Regions from separate parts of the Raskinella chloraquaticus genome, predicted to be linked through region 1. Evidence: predicted binding sites of a transcription regulator. Region 1 holds the regulator's gene; the other holds the start of a gene.

Evidence for each region. The regulator PhoB, encoded in region 1, activates phosphate uptake and scavenging genes when phosphate is short. The targets are predictions, from matches to a motif close to TGTCATNNANCTGTCAT.
Region 2: the regulator PhoB is predicted to act here: its motif matches at 4,745-4,761, upstream of pstS (phosphate ABC transporter substrate-binding protein PstS).

The regions. Positions count from the first base shown of each region.
Region 1 is NZ_JAKFWN010000044.1:22,703-30,357, forward strand. Features, by position in the region: gene apaG (Co2+/Mg2+ efflux protein ApaG) at 1-344, shown strand, start outside; gene argE (acetylornithine deacetylase) at 351-1,517, shown strand; gene ACINK1_RS14200 (Hsp33 family molecular chaperone) at 1,537-2,523, opposite strand; gene argF (ornithine carbamoyltransferase) at 2,520-3,386, opposite strand; gene ACINK1_RS14210 (aspartate aminotransferase family protein) at 3,503-4,714, opposite strand; gene ACINK1_RS14215 (GcrA family cell cycle regulator) at 5,095-5,625, shown strand; gene phoB (phosphate regulon transcriptional regulator PhoB) at 5,675-6,385, opposite strand; gene phoU (phosphate signaling complex protein PhoU) at 6,399-7,130, opposite strand; gene ACINK1_RS14230 (ATP-binding protein) at 7,263-7,655, opposite strand, start outside.
Region 2 is NZ_JAKFWN010000015.1:3,074-10,728, reverse strand. Features, by position in the region: gene ACINK1_RS05425 (acyl-CoA dehydrogenase family protein) at 1-381, shown strand, start outside; gene ACINK1_RS05420 (hypothetical protein) at 536-814, shown strand; gene pstB (phosphate ABC transporter ATP-binding protein PstB) at 818-1,639, opposite strand; gene pstA (phosphate ABC transporter permease PstA) at 1,643-2,485, opposite strand; gene pstC (phosphate ABC transporter permease subunit PstC) at 2,489-3,472, opposite strand; gene pstS (phosphate ABC transporter substrate-binding protein PstS) at 3,607-4,647, opposite strand; gene ACINK1_RS05395 (zinc-dependent alcohol dehydrogenase family protein) at 4,947-6,071, shown strand; gene ACINK1_RS05390 (pilus assembly protein) at 6,085-7,389, opposite strand.

The DNA.
Region 1 (7,655 bases):
TTCTTGCCGAGCAATCCTCGCCCGATGAGGGTGTTTTCTTCTGGGCCTACACCATCGATATCCGCAATCACGGTGCTGAAACGGTGCGGTTGCGCTCGCGCTACTGGAAGATCACGGATGCCAATGGGCGGGTGCAGGAAGTTCATGGGCGCGGTGTTGTCGGCGAGCAGCCGGTTCTGGGCAGCGGCGGGCACTTCCAGTACACCTCCGGTTGCCCGCTGAGCACGCCCTCGGGCATCATGGTCGGCGCCTACACCATGGAAGGGTCCGATGGCGAAACATTCGATGTTGATATTCCGGCTTTCTCGCTCGACAGCCCGCATATGCGCCGCGTCCTGAACTGACGGCGCATGGCCGAATTTCTCTCCAGCGAAGCTATTCTCGCCCGCCTCGTGTCGTTTGATACGGTCTCGTCGAAATCCAATCTTGATCTCATCGCCTGGGTTGACTCCTATCTGGGGAGCCACGGCATCCGCTCGCAGCGCATTACCGATCCCCTGGCGGCGAAAGCGAGCCTCTTTGCCACCATCGGCCCTGAGGGAGCCGGCGGCATCTGCCTGTCCGGCCACAGTGATGTGGTGCCGGTGGAAGGGCAGGCTTGGACCAGCGATCCCTTCACGCTGACGAGGAGGGGCGACAAGCTGTTTGGCCGCGGCAGCGCCGACATGAAGGGTTATATCGCAGTCTGTCTGGCAAAGATGGTGGCGAACAAGGCGACCGCCCTCACCACACCCGTCCATCTGGTGATCTCTTACGACGAGGAGACGACCTGCGAGGGCATCCTGCCGACGATTGCCCGCTTCGGCCATGATCTGCCCAAACCGCGCGCGGTTCTGGTTGGCGAACCAAGCCTGATGAAAGTCGCCAACGGTCATAAATCGGCGGTTGGTTATTTCACCTGTTTCAAGGGACGTGAAGCGCATTCATCGAAACCCTCGGATGGCGCCAACACCATTGTGGCCGGCGCCATGCTGGTGGCGGAAATCGAGCGGCTGGCAGCACAGTTTCGTGAGCGCGCTGATGCCACGAGCCCCTTCGATCCCCCTTTCACCACGCTCCATGTCGGTGTCTTCAAAGGCGGGGTCGCGCGCAATATCGTCCCCCTGGACACGATGGTGAACTGGGAAATACGGGCGTTGCCCGGCCTTGACATGCAGGCGGTCGTCGACAGCCTTTGCACCCATGCCAACCGTGTCATCCTGCCCTATCTCACGGCAACCGCCCCTGAATCAGCCATCACCCATGAGCGTCAGTTCTGGCTCAACGGTCTGGCGCCGGAAAAGGACTCGTTTGCCGAAGCTCTGGCGCTGCGCTGCAGCGGCGGCAACCACACCATCGTCGTGCCCTACGGCTCCGAGGCCGGGCAGTTCCAGGCAGCCGGCATCTCCACCATCATCTGCGGCCCCGGCGATATCGCCCAGGCGCACAAGCCGGATGAATGGATCGCGGTCAGCGAATTGCGCACTTGCGAGGCCTTCCTTGATCGCCTCTTCGAAGGCTGCCGCGCCGGCCTGTAATCTCAACCCGGTTTTCGATCTAGTCGACCACTTCCTCGGCGACGAAATCATAGGCGCGCGAACAAAATTCGCAGGTCACGTTGACACGGCCATTGTTGACGAGGCTGGCGCGCTCCTCGGCATCGAAGCTCTTGAGCACGCCGACGATGCGTTTCTGCGAACAGCGGCAGAAATCGCGGATCGCCTGCGCCTCGAAAACCCGCACGCCCTCTTCGTGAAAGAGACGGTAGAGCAGGGTTTCCGGCGATACCATCGGGTCGACCAGCTCATCGACGCTGATCGTCTCGACCAGCGCCTGGGCGGTCAGCCAAGCTTGATCGTCGCGATGGACGGGCGCCACGAAATCGGAGGGCGCATCGCCCGGCGGCAGATCGGCCATGCGCCGCCGCTCCGGACTTTCGGGCAGGAACTGCACCAGAAATCCGGTCGCCCGCCAGCCTGCCTGCATGGTGCCGTTGACCGGCGTGAAACTTTCAGCGACCGCCAGCTTGACGAGCGAGGGGATCTGTTCGGAGCGCAGGAAATAGGTGCTGGCCGCCTCCTCAAGGCTGGCGCCATCAAGCTCGACGATGCCCTGGTAGCGGTTTTTCATATCCGCGCCCTGATCGAGCGTCATCGCAAGATAGCCGCTGCCGAGGAGCTCCGGAGCGCTGATGCGTCCGGCTGATTGCGCTTGCGCCAGGCGTCCCTTGTCAAAGCTTGCGCAGGCGCGGATGCCGTCAGGGGCTTCGAAATCAGCAACCAGCATGCCGACCGGGCCATCGCCCTTGGTCTGCAGCACCATGCGGCCATCGAATTTGAGCGCGCTTCCCAGAAGCGTCGCCAGCGCTACCGCTTCGGCAAGCAATCGGGCAACGGGGCGCGGATAATCATGACGCGACAGGATGAGGTCGAGCACCGGGCCGAGCCTGACGATGCGCCCGCGCACGTCAAGGCTGTCCACCTGAAAGGGCAGAACACTATCATCGCGCACCGCGCGCGCCGGACGTGACGGCGCCTCGCTCACTCCTGCATGCCTCCCAGACACCAGGCAAGAATACCCTTCTGCGCATGCAGACGGTTCTCCGCCTCGTCGAACACCACCGAATTGGCGCCGTCGATGACGTCATCCGTCACTTCCTCGCCGCGGTGCGCCGGCAGGCAATGCATGAAGATGGCATCGCGCTTGGCGCGCGCCATCAGGCGCTTGTTGACCTGATAGCGCTTGAGGAGGTTGTGCCGGCGTTCCGCCTCGACATCGCCCATCGACACCCACGTGTCGGTGACGACACAGTCGACCCCGTCAACCGCCTGTTCGGGGTCCGTCGTGAAGGTGACATTGGCGCCTGCGCTGTGCGCCCATTCGATAACATCCTGACGCGGCGCCAGTTCAGGCGGCGCCGCCACCCTCAGTTCAAAGTCAAAGCGCGCGGCGGCATGCACCCAGGAAGCCAGAACATTATTGCCATCGCCCGACCACGCCACCTTGCGCCCGGCAATCGGCCCGCGATGCTCCTCGAACGTCATCACGTCCGCCATCACCTGGCAGGGATGCGAGCGCCGTGTCAGACCGTTGATGACCGGTACCGTCGCATTGGCCGCCAGCTCTTCGAGCACACCATGGTCAAGAATGCGGATCATGATGGCATCGACATAGCGCGACAGCACGCGCGCGGTGTCGGCAATCGTCTCGCCACGCCCCAATTGCATTTCGGCTGCCGTCAGCACCATCGTCTCGCCGCCAAGCTGGCGCATCGCCACGTCAAAGGATACGCGGGTACGCGTGGACGGGCGCTCGAAAATCATCGCCAGCATCTTGCCGGCAAGCGGTTTGTCCTGCGGTTTGCCGGCCTCGCGTGATGCCTTGGTCGCGCGGCTCCACTCGATCATGTGACGCAATTCCTTGCCCGACATGTCGCGCAGATCGAGAAAATGCTTCACCGCCGACACGGTTTTGCGCGCGCCGGAGCGCCGGGCCGAACTCAATGTCGACACGCCGTTTCTGCTCATGCCGCTTCCCCTTTTGTACTCGAAGCACGCGCCGTCTCGAATTCGCGGCAGGCATTTTCCAGGCTGACAAGGGCTTCATCGACGTCGCCGCGCGTGATTACCAGCGGCGGCAGGAGGCGCACCGTGTTGTCGCCGGCGCCAACCGTCAGCAGATGCTGCTTGCGCAGGGCCTGCACCACGTCGCCAACCGGCGGGATGACCTTGAGGCCCATCATCAGCCCTTCGCCACGCACGGCCTCGATCACCTGCGGATGGCGATCCTTCAGCGCCGCCAGCTTCTGCTTGGCATAGCCCGCAACATCGTTCACATGGTCGAGGAAGCCCGGCGCCAGCACCACATCAAGCACCGCATTGCCCACCGCGCAGGCCAGCGGATTGCCGCCAAACGTCGTGCCATGCGTGCCGGCCGTCATGCCGATGCCAGCCTCTTTGGTTGAAAGACAGGCACCGATGGGAAAGCCACCGCCGATGCCCTTGGCAATCGCCATGATATCGGGTGTGACATTGGCCCATTCATGCGCAAACAGCTTGCCGGTGCGGCCAACGCCCGTCTGCACCTCGTCGAAGATCAGCAGAAGGCCATGCTCGTCGCACAGGGCACGCAAGCCCCGCAGACATTGCGGCGGCACCGGGCGAATGCCGCCCTCGCCCTGCAGGGGTTCGATGAGGATGCCGGCAGTGTGCGGGCCGATGGCGGCCCTCACCGCCTCATGATCAGCGAAGGGGACCTGGTCAAAGCCATCGACCTTGGGTCCGAAACCCTCAAGATATTTGGCCTGTCCGCCCGCCGCAATCGTTGCCAGGGTGCGGCCATGAAAAGCCCCTTCAAAGGTGATCAGGCGATAGCGCTCGGGCGCTCCCTTGGCCGCATGATATTTGCGCGCCATCTTGATCGAGGCTTCAAGCGCCTCGGCGCCTGAATTGGTGAAGAAGGCATAATCAGCGAATGTCGCCTCGACGAGGCGGGCGCCCAGCTTTTCCTGTTCAGGAATGCGATACATGTTTGACACATGCCACAGCGTCTCGGCCTGCGCCTTGAGTGCCGCGACCAGATGCGGATGGCAATGTCCGAGCGAATTGACGGCAATGCCGGCGGCAAAATCAAGATAGGATGTGCCATCGGCGGTGAACAGGCGCGCGCCCTCACCTCGGGCAAATGCAAGCTCCGAACGGGCGAAGGCAGGCAGAAGCGGCGATGGCGTGGTCATGGGCGCATCCTTTCGGGCCGTTGGTCGTGAGCTTGGCTGGACTGACAAGCAGAGGGCTGCGGTACAAAAAAGCGAAAGCCGCCCACCGGCGGCCTGAGAGCATGAATTCTATTGAATCTTGAACTTATGTCAACTTTACGAAGGGTGAGGAAGGTTTCGTACGCGGACTCAACTTTGCCACACATCTGGGGATAACACGCTGACGGGGCCTGGCGCGCTTGCGCGTCAGATTCAGCCTGTAGTAGGTACGTAACTGCGGGCCACGACATATCGTGGTGGCGCAGTAATACAGCTTAACAGTCAAGGCGTGCGGAGCCGATTGCTACAGCAATAAGGCGAGCGCTGAGGGATTCCGTCCACGGACTGGCGGGGGGCATGATATGAACTGGACCGATGAACGCGTTGAATTGTTAAAGAAACTATGGACGGAAGACGGTTTGACCGCCACCCAGATCGCGCAGCAATTGGGTGGCATCACGCGTAATGCCGTGATCGGCAAAGTCCATCGGCTCGGCCTGTCGGGTCGGGCAAAGTCGGCAAGTCAGGCGCCACGCGCCGCCCGTCCGAAGCAGAAATCGACGGGTCATGTCCAGCGCACAGTGTCGTCCCGCCCCATCAGTTTTGGCGCCACCGCGCTCAAAATCGAGACCGAGGCCCAGATCGATGTCATTGCCCAGCCGGCGGTGATGATTCCTTTTCCCGCGCCAACGAACGACAAGATCGACATCACGCAACTCGGGTTTCGTACCTGCCGCTGGCCGATCGGTGATCCGGTCGCGACCGATTTCGGCTTCTGCGGCGCGGATAGCTCCAACGAAAAGCCTTACTGCCCCTATCATTGCGCGGTTGCCTATCAACCGTCCAATGAGCGCCGCCGCCAGGCGCAGCGCGATGTCCGCGCCAGGGTGTGAACGAGCCACCTTCGGCCGCAGAAAACGTCAGCCCGAGGCGCCGTCAGCCTCAGGCTGCAGCGCCGCGGCTGCTGAATTGATCATTGAATGAATAGCCAGCGCCCCGCACGGTGCGGATGGGGTCCATCATCTTTCCGCGATTGACGGCCTTGCGCAGGCGTCCGACATGAACATCGACAGTGCGCTCATCGACGTAGACGTCATGGCCCCATACACCGTCGAGCAATTGCATGCGCGAGAACACCCGCCCGGGCGATTGCATGAGAAATTCGAGCAGGCGGAATTCCGTCGGACCAAGATGGATCTCATGCCCGGCGCGTCGCACCCGGTGTGTCTCGCGATCAAGCTCGATATCGCCGGCACGCAGCTGGTTGGCCACCAGTTCAGGGCGGGAGCGGCGCAGGAGTGTACGCACGCGGGCCATCAGTTCGGGTATTGAAAACGGCTTGACGACATAATCATCAGCGCCCAGCGAGAGACCACGCACGCGCTCGCCCTCTTCCCCGCGCGCCGTCAGCAGAATGATCGGCAGACGTTCCGTTTCGCTCCGCGCCCTCAGCCGCCGGCACAGTTCAATGCCGCTGAGGCCCGGCAGCATCCAGTCGAGCAACACCAGATCCGGCTGATGCTCCCTGAGGCGCGTCTCGGCGTCGTCACCGCGCGCAACAGCATCAACCTTGTAGCCTTCCGCTTCCAGATTATAGCGCAGCAGCAAGGTCAGCGGCTCGTCGTCTTCGACAATCATCACCCGCGTATGCATGACCATGGTGGACCTACTGGGCGGCGGTGGGGATGCTGGATGTGTAGAGCGAATCATCACCTTTCGGCCGGTCTTCCGACAGATTTTCACCTGTCGAGACATAATACACCGTCTCGGCGATATTGGTGGCATGATCGCCGATGCGCTCGATATTCTTGGCCGTAAACAGGAGATGCGTGCAGGCGGTGATGTTGCGGGCATCCTCCATCATGTAGGTCAGCAGCTCGCGGAAGATCGAGGTGTACATCGCATCGATTTGCTCATCGCGTTTCCACACGCCGAGCGCCTTGCCCTGATCCTTCTGGGTATAGGCGTCGAGCACATGCTTGAGCTGTTCAAGCGCAATCTGGCTGATGTGGGAAACGCCATGCACCAGCTTCTGCGGCGGCACGCCGCTGCCCATGGCAATCACCCGCTTGGCGATATTCTTTGCCAGATCACCGATACGCTCAAGATCACTGCAGATGCGCAGCGCGCCGACAACATCGCGCAGATCGCTTGCAACCGGCTGTCGCCTGGCGATCAGCAAAATGGCGGCTTCTTCGACCTCCCGTTGCAACCTGTCGAGGCGCACATCGTCCCGAACGACAATCCCTGCGAGATCAAGGTCGCGTCGGCCGAGCGCCAGGACTGAATCAGCAACCGCCTTTTCAGCAAGCCCGCCCATTTCGGCGATCAGTCGCGTCAGATTTTCCAGCTCATCTTCAAACGCCTTGACGGTATGATCCACGGTATTTTTCCTCATGTCCTGTCGTGCAACACTCCTCGCAGCGAGGAGACGACACATTAGACAGCTTGATCGCAGCTTTTGCAGAAGTGCAAGCGGGTTACGCTTGCTTCCTGAGGCAATCGGGCGCGATGATCTGCGGAGACGTCTTTATGATCCTTCCTTGACAATAGGGTGACAGGACGCATCGCCTTGAAAGACTTCATCAAAACGCACGCAGAATGTCGAGCCCTCAGCGAGGGTGCTGTTGATCGTCAGCCGCGCCCGATGGCGGGCGAGGATGTGTTTGACAATCGCCAGTCCGAGCCCGGTGCCGCCCTTGGCGCGACTGGTCTGGGTATCGACCCGGTAAAAGCGTTCTGTCAGGCGGGGTAAATGTTCAGGTGCGATGCCAGGACCCTGATCGACCACGCTCACCCGCACCGCAGCCGCAAAGCCGTCTTGCGCCGGCTCGCGATCGATTATGATGCGCACCGTCTGTCCGTCGCCGCCATACTTGATGGCGTTCTCAATGAGATTTTCGAATACACGGTAGATTTCATC
Region 2 (7,655 bases), on a different contig from region 1:
GACAAGGTGACGGCTTATACCAAGGAGCGCATCGTCTTTGGCCGGCCCATCGGCCAGAATCAGGGCGTCCAATTCCCGATTGCGGAGGCGTTCATCGAGCTTGAAGCGGCAAACCTCATGCGGTTTGGCGCCTGCAGCCTGTTTGACGCTCATGCCGCGTGCGGCGCGGAGGCCAACATGGCCAAATATCTGGCGGCCAAGGCAAGTTGGGAGGCTGCCAACGCCTGCATCCAGTTCCATGGCGGGTTCGGCTTTGCGGTTGACTATGATATCGAGCGCAAGTTCCGTGAAACGCGCCTCTATCAGGTCGCCCCGATTTCGACCAACCTCATTCTTGCCTATATTGGCGAACATGTCCTTGGCATGCCGCGCTCCTACTAGAAAACGCCGGCGCTGGATGGTCCTTCGTCGCGGTTTAAAACCGCGTGTGGTCTGTTAGTGTCGATGCAGGCGGGATGATGGTGTCGGATCACGTCGTCAAACGCGTTCGAGGGATAGTGCGTTTCAGCGACGAGGGTGAAGCGGAGGAGCGAACATGAAGCGATTGGTCGTGGCAATGCTCGTGATGTGCCTGCCAAGCGTCGCGCTGGCAGATCGTGAAAAAGCCGATATGTGCGCTGTGTCGCTGCAAGCTGACGCGAAGCGCATCTATGAGGAAGTCGTGCCCTCGGTCGCCGCGTCGACCAATATCAAACGGATTGCCAGGCGGCAGGCAAAACTGCTGGCACGCGCCGGTAAAATCGACAGCGCGAACGCGGTTGCCAGCACGCTTCAGGCCCGCACCTGCCTGCGGCTTGCCCGACCAGGGAGATAGGCTTCAGCCAAAGCGGCCGGTGATGTAATCCTGCGTCGATTTTTCGCGCGGGTTCGTGAATATGCGGGCTGTCTGGTCGAATTCCACAAGGCGGCCGAGAAGGAAAAAGGCCGCCTTGTCGGAAACGCGGGCCGCCTGCTGCATATTGTGCGTGACGATGATGATGGTGAATTCGCTACGCAGTTCGTTGATCAATTCCTCGATCTTGGCGGTCGAGATCGGGTCAAGCGCGGATGTCGGCTCATCGAGCAGCACCACTTCGGGCTTTACCGCAATGGTACGCGCGATGCACAGTCGCTGCTGCTGACCGCCTGAAAGGCCGATGGCGGATGTGTGCAGCCGGTCCTTGACCTCACCCCACAGGGCCGCCTTGGTGAGCGCCCATTCGATACGCTCGTTGATTTCGGCCCGCGATACCCGCTCGTTCAATTTGATGCCGTAGGCGATGTTGTCGTGAATGCTCATGGGGAAGGGCGTCGGCTTCTGGAACACCATGCCGATACGGCTGCGCACGACGGCCGCGCGCACTTGCGGTTCAACGATGTTCTGATTGTCCATCATCACCCGCCCTGTCGCCTTCTGGCCGGGATAGAGATCGAACATGCGGTTGATGACACGCAGGAAGGTCGATTTTCCGCAACCTGACGGTCCGATCATCGCGGTTACGCGCTTTTCGGGAAACGCCATGTTGATATCAAACAGGGCTTGCTTGCCGCTGTAAAAGAAATCGAGATTTTCGACGAGAATTTTGATGCCGTCGTCAACAGCATCAACATTGACCTTGCGCTCGGCCGCGATCAGGCCTGTGGTTGAAATATCATTCATAGGTCACTTCCCACGGCCAAGCGTCAGGAGCAGACGCGACACAATGTTAAGGCAAAGGACGCCAAGCGTAATCAGCAGGGCGCCAGCCCAGGCGATGCCAACCCATTCATCGAACGGGCTGCCGGCATATTGATAAATCGTCACGGGCAGGCTCGACATCGGCTTCGTCAGGTCAACCGACCAGTTGAGGCTGCCAAGAGAGGTAAACAGCAGAGGCGCTGTTTCACCGGCGGCACGAGCAATCGCCAGCAGGATACCGGTGACGATCCCGGCGCGCGCGCCGCGCAGCGTAACATTGGCAACGACATGCCAGTGAGGGGCACCAAGGGCGAAAGCTGCCTCGCGCAAGGCCGGCGGCACGAGGCGCAACATGTCCTCGGTCGCGCGCACCACCACCGGCAGAATAATGATGCCGAGCGCGATCGCTCCGGCAATACCCGAGAAGCCGCCGAAGGGGCGCACAAGGATCTGATAGACAAAAAGGCCGATGAGAATGGACGGGGCAGACAGCAGCACGTCGTTGATGAAACGGACGACCCGACCAAGCAGGCTGCGGTCGCCAAGCTCAGCCAGAAAAATACCGGCCAATACGCCGATGGGCGTGGCAATGATAACCGCCATTCCCACCTGGATCAGCGAACCGATGATGGCGTTTCTGAGCCCGCCGCCGCGACCGGGCGGCAGGGTATCGGTGACGAGGAGCGCGGTTGACAGCGATGAGGCGCCCCGGCTGACCAGGGTCCACAGGATCCAGGCGAGGAGCAGCAAGGCAACCCCCGCACTCAGCGTGGCAACGACCCGGAAGGTCGCATCACGGGCAAGCCGGAGGGGAAGACGTTGCGACATCGTTCAGGTCTCCAGCCGGCTTCTGACAAGGAAGCGAGCAACGGCAAGGACGATGAATGACAGCACAAAAAGCAGGAAGCCCAGTTCGAGCAGGGCAAAAAGCTTGAGAGAGCCGGGCGCAGCTTCCGGGAATTCGTTGGCAATCGTCGAGGCAATCGAGGCGCCTGGCGAAAACAGGGATGCCGAAATACGGTTGGCGTTGCCGATGACGAAGGTGACAGCCATGGTTTCGCCCAGAGCCCGTCCGAGCCCCAGCATGACGGCGCCGACGATTGCTGTGCGGCCATAGGGAATGGAAACCGCAGTGAAGACCTCGCTCGTGGTTGCGCCCACACCATAAGCCGCCTCCTTGAACATCGGCGGCACCGATTCAAGGACTTCAACGAAAAGCGCGGTGATGAAGGGCAGGATCATGAGGGCCATGATCAGCCCGGCGGTGAGAATGCCTGTGCCGATCGGCGCACCGGAAAAGAGCGTGCCAATCACCGGCACCACTCCAAGCGTGCTGGCGAGCGCGGGCTGGACATAGGTTGCCATCAGAGGCACGACGACGAAAAAACCCCACATGCCAAAAATGATCGAAGGGATCGCGGCAAGCAGCTGAATGGCGGTGCCGATGGAGCGACGCAGGACCGGTGGCGCTACTTCGGTCAGGAAAAAGGAGATACCGAACGCCGCAGGGACAGCAACCACAACGGCAATGACAGCGGTGATAATTGTTCCGTAGACGGCAACCACGGCGCCGTATTTTTCGGTGACCGGGTTCCAGGCTGAACTGGTAAAGAAATCAATGCCGAAGGCATAGAGAACCGGTAAACCGCCGTGAAACAACAGGATGATGATGAGGCCGAGCAGTGTCAGAACCAGGATGCCAGCAGCATAAAGCACGCCCCGGAAAATGACATCAGAGGCCTGCTCGCCCCGGGCAAAGCCACGGTGCCGCGATACGGGGGCAGAGGATAACGTGCCTACTGCAACATCACTCACTGGCAAAACCCTCTACTTGTCGCTTCACCGCAACGCCCCACCCTATCACGACGCGTGTCGGGTGCGACATGTATCACGCGCCAGCACCGGGGAGCCGGCGGGCAGATCGGGCCCGCCGGACTGTGCCCGAGCGCTTATTTCTTCCACACCGGATTGCCGGCGCTGTCCTTGATCTCGCTTTCCCAGGCCGTCTTGACCCGCGCGGTCACGCTGGCGGGAAGCGGGATGTAGTGCAGCTTCTCCGCCGTGGCGCCGCCATTGGCGAACGCCCAGTCGAAGAATTTCATGACAGCCAGAGACTGTTCGGCTTTGGCCGGGTTCTTCGGCAACAGAATGAAGGTGGCGCTGGTGATCGGCCAGGTGGTGTCGCCGGGAGTGTTGATCATGCTGGCAGCGAAATCCTTGGCACCGGCCCAATCAGCATTGGCAGCAGCGGCCTGAAACGCCGGGGTCGAGGGCGAAACAAACTTGCCCGCCTTGTTCTTAAGCTGCGCCGTCACAAGGTTGTTGGCAGCGGCATAAACATGCTCAACGTAGCCGATGGCGCCCTTGGAATTCTTCACCGAGGCGGCGACACCGTCATTGCCCTTTGCACCATTGCCGGCAGGCCAGGAAATCGAGGTGGCAACGCCTACTTTCTCTTTCCATTCCGGGCTGACGGCCGCCAGATACGACGCGTAGACGAAGGTTGTTCCTGATCCGTCCGAGCGGTAGGCCGGGATGATCGCCAGATCAGGCAGCTTGACGCCTTCATTGAGGTCAGCGATCCGCTTGTCGTTCCATTTGGTGACCTTGCCGAGGTAGATGTCGGCGACCAAAGGGCCGTCAAGTTTCAACTGGTTGGCGGCGATACCATCAAGGTTGACGATGATGACGACCGAGCCGATGACGGCGGGGAACTGAAGAAGCTTGCCGGCAGCGAGCTTGTCGCCGGCAACAGGCGCGTCGGAGGCGCCGAAATCGACGGTCCGGTTGAGAATCTGGGTTTGCCCACCACCCGAGCCAATCGCTTGATAATTCAGGCTTTCGCCGGATTTTGCCTTGTAATCAGCCGCCCAGGCGGCATAGACCGGCGCCGGGAAGGTGGCGCCTGCGCCTGTGAAATCAACGGCTTTGGCAACTGGCGCGGCAAATGCCAGTCCGGCCACTGAACCGGCCAACATAATTGCGCGCATGCCGTTTCGACTCATCAAGGACATCATTATCTCCAAAGCAGGTTTCCGATCGGGAAGGTTACTTAAGGTCTGTCACGCGCTGTTCTAGCTGCCCTGTGCGACACATTCACGACAGTCGGACGTGATGTACTAATGTGCCAATTTATTGTTTAGTATCATGCTTCTACGCCCATTTTGTTTGTACCAGAATGAGTTTCCCTCTGATCTGATTGGCGCCGGCGCGGCGGGACTGCGGCCTGTCGCTTGACCTTCAGGCGCGCGCGGCAGAGGCTTGCAACATCTCGAAGCAGGATGAGCTCATGAAAACCAAAGCGGCTTTGCTGAAATCAGCGCCTGTGGAGCGCCCTTTCCATGTCACCAGGCCGCTCGTCATCGAGGAGGTTGATCTTGCCGCCCCCGGTCCAGGCGAGGTGCTGGTGCGGGTGGTAGCCGCAGGGCTCTGCCATTCCGATCTGTCGGTGATCAATGGCGATCGGCCACGACCGGTGCCGATGGCGCTTGGCCATGAAGCGTCAGGCGTGGTGCTGGAGACAGGCGCCGGCGTTGATCAGCTGACGGCGGGCGATCACGTCGTGTTCGTCTTCATGCCGTCCTGCGGCCATTGCAATCCCTGCGCGGAGGGCCGACCGGCTTTGTGCGAGCCCGGCGCAGCGGCGAATGGAGCGGGAACATTGCTTGGCGGCCATCGGCGCCTCGCGTGGAACGGCCATGCCGTCCATCATCATGTCGGCGTATCGGCCTTTGCCGAGCATGCCGTGGTTTCGCAGCGCTCGCTGGTCAAGATTGATCGAGATTTTCCACTTGATATCGCGGCCATGTTCGGCTGCGCCGTTCTGACCGGCGTCGGCGCTGTGGTCAACACGGCGCAGATACGCCCCGGTCAGTCGGTTGCTGTCATCGGCCTTGGTGGCGTCGGGCTGGCGGCTCTGCTGGGGACGGTGGCGGCGGGAGCGGAAACGATCATCGCGGTTGATCTTGCCGAGGACAAGCTGGACATAGCGCGCCACCTCGGGGCGACCCATGCGGTGAACGCCGCCAACGCCGATGCGGCCGATCAGATCCGGCAGGTGAGTAAAGGCGGAGTTGACATCGCGGTTGAGCTTGCCGGCTCGGTCAAAGCCTTCGAACTTGCCTATCGGGCGACCAGGCGCGGTGGTCAGACAGTGACGGCGGGCCTTGCCAATCCCGCCCATGCCCTGTCCATCCAGCAGGTATCGCTGGTGGCCGAGGAACGGACGGTGAAGGGAAGTTATATCGGCAGCTCTGTGCCGATGCGCGATCTGCCACGCTATATGGGGCTCTATCGTCGCGGCAAACTGCCCATCGACAAGCTTCTGACCAGCCGCAGCTCGCTTGCCGGGATCAACGAGGCGCTGGAGGCGCTCGCCAGCGGCAGGACGGTGCGCCACATTTTCGACCTGTGAGACGGCGCCTCGATCAGCTGCCGACGCGGATGCCTGTCACCTGACCGAGGATCTGCTGGAACACGGCGTTGAGTTGCGAGGCATCGCTCACGGGGAAATAGCTTGAGGAGTCGCTGGCGCAATCGCGCAGCAGAGCGCTCTGGCCATCAAGAACGCCGATGGTGAAGACGCGGACCGAGCGCGCCTTGGCGTCGTTGCAGGCGAGCGTCATACGGTCATCGACCGCAGAGCTGCTGGCCGAACCATTTCCCGCAAAGCGGTTCTGTGTATTGGCACCGTCGGTCAGCAGAACAAGGAATTTTTTGGTGAACGGATCAGACGAGCTATTGGTGCCGAAGGGATTGTCGCTGCGCAGCGTCGCCATGCCCATCACCATGCCCATGGTGATGTTGGTGGCACCCGTCGGCTGCATGGAGTTCACGCCGGTGCGAATTGCCTCGAGGTCGGTGGTCAGCGTCCGCATGGGTACAATCTGCGCACCCGGCGAGGCCGAGCCGGTTGTATAATAATGGCAGAATGAAGCGACATATCTGGTGTTGGTGACACCGCTGACTCCATCGCTCCTGGTATCATAATTGAAATAGCTCTGGTCGCGATCCGACAGGCAGCCATTCCAGTTGGCAGGTGTTGGCGCATTGCGTGAGATGCCGACCGACTGGAGATAGGTGCGCAAGGACGTATTGGTAACACCGACGTCATAGCGCAGATAGTTGGCGTTGGGGTTGGCGGTGCCGATGTTGACCTGCGTGTTGAACGGCACCAACGACACTTTCACATCGCCCGGCGTGCGCGAATAATTCTGCAAACTGGTCAACAGATTATTGGCCGCTGTTTTCAGCGACTGGATCTTGCCGTTCTGTGCCATCGACCCCGTATTATCGAGCGCAAGCGCGATCTCGACTGAAGATTGCTGGTTGAGCGTGGTCGAGCGCGCGCCGATGGTCACACTCGAAACGCCGATGATGCTGGCAATTCCCGTCGGCAGTGTTTCGCTCGCACTGACGTTCAAGGTTGCGTTGGCGTAGCTGGTGACAACCTGCGGCACGGGGATGCCGTAGGGCGGCGTGTAAATGGATTGAAAGAAGGACTGCGCCGTCGACTGCACGACGTTTGCCGGTGTGCCTTGCGGCAGGTGAATGACGGAAAGCGCGGTGGCATCAACGGCTGCCTGGAGGCGGCTGCGTTCGGTCGCGGCGCGACTGTAGTCGATCGCTGCGCTTGCAAGCCCAAGAACGGGGATGACAACGATGGCGAAGATCGGGGCAATTGCGCCACCCCGGTCGGCCAGAAAACGTTGAATGTGCGACAGAATTAACAAAACACTGACCCTCGATGTTCTCGTTGACCAGTAATTGCAAAATCCTTGCCAGTTGTGCCATGTCCCAAAAGAGGACAAATCTGCCTATCTATGGTGGTGTTGGTATTTTATCTGCACGTCAGACGCTAAGTGTGTGTGCCAAAATATTGCATAATTATTTTTGCAACTGTGTCACACATCTGAATACTTTTACATAAACTGTTCGTTTTTTTGAAAGCATTCGTTGATATCTGTGGTCATCGGACTGCCATCGAGCCGCCTTCGCC